DNA from 2 places in the Streptomyces sp. NPDC033966 genome. Region 2 is predicted to be linked to the other one. Evidence: riboswitches for the same ligand, from Rfam matches in the RefSeq annotation. Region 2 holds a riboswitch; the other holds the start of a gene.
The links. Region 2 has a riboswitch for S-adenosylmethionine ahead of thrC (threonine synthase). Riboswitches for the same ligand answer to the same signal wherever they lie in the genome.
Positions count from the first base shown of each region.

Region 1: it holds a riboswitch for S-adenosylmethionine, as region 2 does, so the genes downstream of both, ACZ518_RS14130 (aminotransferase class V-fold PLP-dependent enzyme) here and thrC (threonine synthase) in region 2, are expected to answer to the same signal.

Region 1 is NZ_JBVIRQ010000004.1:402,384-404,573, reverse strand. Features, by position in the region: gene trpD (anthranilate phosphoribosyltransferase) at 1-853, shown strand, start outside; SAM riboswitch class IV at 959-1,075, shown strand; gene ACZ518_RS14130 (aminotransferase class V-fold PLP-dependent enzyme) at 1,300-2,190, shown strand, end outside.
Region 2 is NZ_JBVIRQ010000017.1:115,559-117,748, forward strand. Features, by position in the region: gene ACZ518_RS33950 (glucosyl-3-phosphoglycerate synthase) at 1-457, opposite strand, end outside; SAM riboswitch class I at 686-824, shown strand; gene thrC (threonine synthase) at 842-2,116, shown strand; gene ACZ518_RS33960 (MoaD/ThiS family protein) at 2,155-2,190, shown strand, end outside.

The DNA.
Region 1 (2,190 bases), on a different contig from region 2:
GCTGGTCCGGACGATGTACGCCCACGCCAACCTGATCGAGGTGCCCGGGCGGACCGTGGACATCGTCGGCACGGGCGGCGACGGCGCCAAGACGGTCAACATCTCGACCATGTCCGCCATCGTGGCCGCCGGTGCGGGCGCCAAGATCGTCAAGCACGGCAACCGGGCGGCGTCCTCCGCCAGCGGCTCCTCCGACGTCCTGGAGAAGCTCGGCGTCAACCTGGCCCTCACCCCGGAGCGGGTGGCGCAGGTCGCCGAGGAGGCCGGCATCACCTTCTGTGCCGCGGTGGTCTTCCACCCGGCCCTGCGGTACGCCGCCTCGGCCCGCCGCGACCTCGGGGTGCGTACCGCGTTCAACGGCCTCGGCCCGCTCACCAACCCCGCCCGCGTCAAGGCGCAGGCGGTCGGCGTGGCGGACGCGCGGCTGGCCCCGATCATGGCCGGGGTGCTCGCCGAACGGAACACCTCCGCCCTGGTGTTCCGCGGCGACGACGGCCTGGACGAGCTGACCACCACCGGCACCTCCCGGGTGTGGTGGGTCCGTGACGGCGAGGTCACGGAGCACGCCTTCGACCCGCGTGACGTGGGCCTCGAAACGGTCGACATCTCGGCCCTGCGGGGCGGTGACCCGTCGTACAACGCGGACGTCGCCCGCCGCCTGCTGGCGGGGGAGACGGGCCCGGTGCGCGACGCCGTGCTGCTGAACTCGGCGAGTGCCCTGGTGGCGCTGGACCCCGGCACGGGCGCGCTGGAGGAACAGCTCGCGGCCGCCATGGCCCGCGCGGCCGAGTCCATCGACTCCGGGGCGGCCCGTGCCGTGCTGGAGCGCTGGGTGGCGGCGAGCAACGCGTAGGCCCTGGCCGAACGGCGCGAGATGCGGCGTGTAGAAGGAGACCCCGGTCCACATCGTGGACCGGGGTCTTGCGCGTGCGGGATCTTGTGGCAGGATGCTCTCCAAGGTCACGAGTGACAGCGTTTAGGCCCCGGCTTGCTGTCCGGCAACCCTCCTTCCGTGGCGGGGTGCCCCGGGTGATGACCAGGCCGTAGGCAGCGAGGTCTACGGCAAGCGCGGATCCCTCGACACCAGGGGTCCTGGTCTCTCGAGGAGCGTTTTCCGTGAGCAAGCGAATGCGATAGGGCGACTCCGCCCCTTCTTCAACCCTCGGATCAGGGTCCCTTCCGCGTACCCCCGATCAGTCCGAGGCCCTTCCCGTACCCGCTGACGGCCGCCGCCGCGCCGCCGTACCCGCGTACGGGCACACCGAAGCCATTCAGCCCTGCCTGCCGGGAGATACCGCCATGTCCGCATCCCTGAACGCCGCCACCGCCGCCTGCGCCACCGCCGCCGAGGGCCCCGCCTGTGACGGGCCGCTGCCGGTGCTCGGCCGGGACGTCACCGTCCCCCTCGTCACCGGCGGCGAGGTCACCTACGCCGCCCTCGACTACGCGGCCAGCGCCCCCGCGCTCCAGCGGGTCTGGGACGACGTCGCCGCGTACGCCCCCTACTACGGCAGCGTCCACCGCGGCGCCGGCTACCTCTCGCAGCTGTCCACCGACCTGTTCGAGCAGAGCCGCGCCACGGTCGCCGGGTTCCTCGACTGCCGCCCCTCCGACCAGGTCGTCTTCACCCGGTCCACCACCGACTCCCTCAACCTGCTCGCCGCCGCGCTCCCCGCCGACTGCCAGGTCTTCGTCTTCGAGACCGAGCACCACGCCTCGCTGCTGCCCTGGGGCGACGCCCGGGTCACCTACCTCAACGCCCCCCGCACCCCGGGCGAGGCGGTCGCCACCCTGGAGCGGGCCCTCGCCGACCGCGCCCCCTACGGCCCGGCCCTGGTCTGCGTCACCGGCGCCTCCAACGTCACCGGTGAACTGTGGCCGGTGAAGGAGCTCGCCGCCGCCGCGCACGCCCACGGCGCGCGGATCGTGCTGGACGCCGCCCAGCTGGCCCCCCACCACCCCGTCTCCGTACGGGAGCTGGACGTGGACTGGGTCGCCTTCTCCGGGCACAAGCTGTACGCGCCCTTCGGCTCGGGGGTGCTCGCCGGCCGGGCCGACTGGCTCCAGGAGGCGGAGCCGTACCTCGCCGGGGGCGGCGCCTCCCGCAAGGTGGCCCGCCGCGAGGACGGCGGCGTCGACGTCGAGTGGCACACCTCCGCCGCCCGCCACGAGGCCGGCTCCCCGAACGTC
Region 2 (2,190 bases):
CCTGGGGGTCGGTGAGCAGCGGTCCGACGATCCCGGAGACGAAGGCGGAGTCGAAGTCCCGCAGGTCGGCGTCGACGAAGCAGACGACGTCCCCGGTGGTGGCGAGCAGGGAGCGCCACAGCACCTCGCCCTTGCCGGGCAGGGCCGGGATCCGGGGCAGGATCCCGTCCCGGTGGACGACCCGCGCGCCGGCCTTGGCCGCGACCTCGGCCGTACGGTCGGTGGAGCCGGAGTCGACGACCACCAGCTCGTCCACCAGGGGGACGGGCGGGGCCTCGATCAGGTCGCGCCGGATGATCTCGACGATCTCCCCGACGGTGGCCTCCTCGTCGAGCGCGGGCAGCACCACGCTCACCGTCGTCCCGGCCGCCCGTTTCCGGTCGAGCAGCTGGTCGAGCGGTCGGTCGGCGGCGGACCAGGAGCGGTCTGCCAGCCAGCGCTCCACCTCATCCAGCACTCTCAGCACTCCCTGCGCTTCTCTCCGCGGGTTCCGCGGTCTCTACGGCACTCTGCGGCACTCGGCTGATTTGGGCCGAATTGTGATCCATCTCGCGGTTCGGACGGCTGTCTCAACCACCCGTCCCTTCGGTTACAGTCTTGAACAACGCGAGAGACCACCGCATGCCGGGGGTCCCGCGCACAAACGCACCGGCGCGCCACAGAGCGCGTGTGTCCGGTGCCATACCGCTCATCCAGAGGGGCAGAGGGACACGGCCCGTTGAAGCCCCGGCAACCCTCCAGTCGGTTCTCGCCAGCGCGAGGCCCCGGCTAGGGAAGGTGCCAATTCCGTCTCATGGCGAAGTGCGCCATGGGGAAGATGAGGAGAAAGGGCCTCGCCATCATGGCTGCACAGACTGTCGCCACCTCTGTCGACCTCGGACCCGCCACCGGACTTTCCTGTCGCGAGTGCGGTACCCGCTTCGAGCTCGGCCCCATCTTCGCCTGCGTCGAGTGCTTCGGCCCCCTGGAAGTCGCCTACGAGCTCCCGCTCGGCGACCCGGAGGCCCTGCGCGCCGCGATCGAGGCCGGCCCGAACAACATCTGGCGCTACGCGCCGCTGCTGCCCGTCCCGGTGGACGTGGCCTCCAAGCCGAACCTGAACCCCGGCTTCACCAAGCTCGTGGACGCCGAGAACCTGGCCAAGGAGCTGGGCGTCACCGGCAAGCTCTACGTCAAGGACGACTCCGGCAACCCGACGCACTCCTTCAAGGACCGCGTCGTGGCCATCGCCGTCGAGGCCGCCCGCGCCTTCGGCTTCACCACCCTGTCCTGCTCCTCCACCGGCAACCTGGCCGGCGCCGTCGGCGCCGCGGCCGCCCGGGCCGGCTTCCGCTCCTGCGTGTTCATCCCGCACGACCTGGAGCAGGGCAAGGTCGTCATGGCCGGTGTCTACGGTGGCGACCTCGTCGGCATCGAGGGCAACTACGACGACGTCAACCGCTTCTGCTCCGAGCTCATCGGCGACCCGCTGGGCGAGGGCTGGGGCTTCGTCAACGTCAACCTGCGCCCCTACTACGGCGAGGGCTCCAAGACCCTGGCGTACGAGATCTGCGAGCAGCTCGGCTGGCAGCTGCCCGACCAGATCGTCATCCCGATCGCGTCCGGCTCCCAGCTGACGAAGATCGACAAGGGTCTCCAGGAGCTGATCAAGCTCGGCCTCGTCGAGGACAAGCCGTACAAGATCTTCGGCGCCCAGGCCGAGGGCTGCTCCCCGGTGTCCACCGCCTTCAAGGCCGGCCACGACGTGGTCCGCCCGCAGAAGCCGAACACCATCGCCAAGTCCCTGGCCATCGGCAACCCGGCGGACGGCCCGTACGTCCTGGACATCGCGCGGCGCACCGGCGGCTACGTCGAGGACGTCAACGACGAGCAGGTCGTCGAGGCCATCAAGATCCTGGCGCGCACCGAGGGCATCTTCGCCGAGACCGCGGGCGGCGTGACCGTCGGCGTGACGAAGAAGCTCATCGAGAACGGGCAGCTCGACCCGGCACTGACCACCGTGGTCCTGAACACCGGTGACGGCCTCAAGACCCTGGAGGCGGTGGCCGCGGACAGTGGCCAGACCGCCACCATCCGCCCGAGCCTGGACGCGTTCCGCGCCGCCGGCCTGGCCTGACTCTTCCCCCCTGACACATCCGGAAAGGCGGTAGCGCCATGAGCGTCAACGTCCGCATCCCCACCATCCTGCGC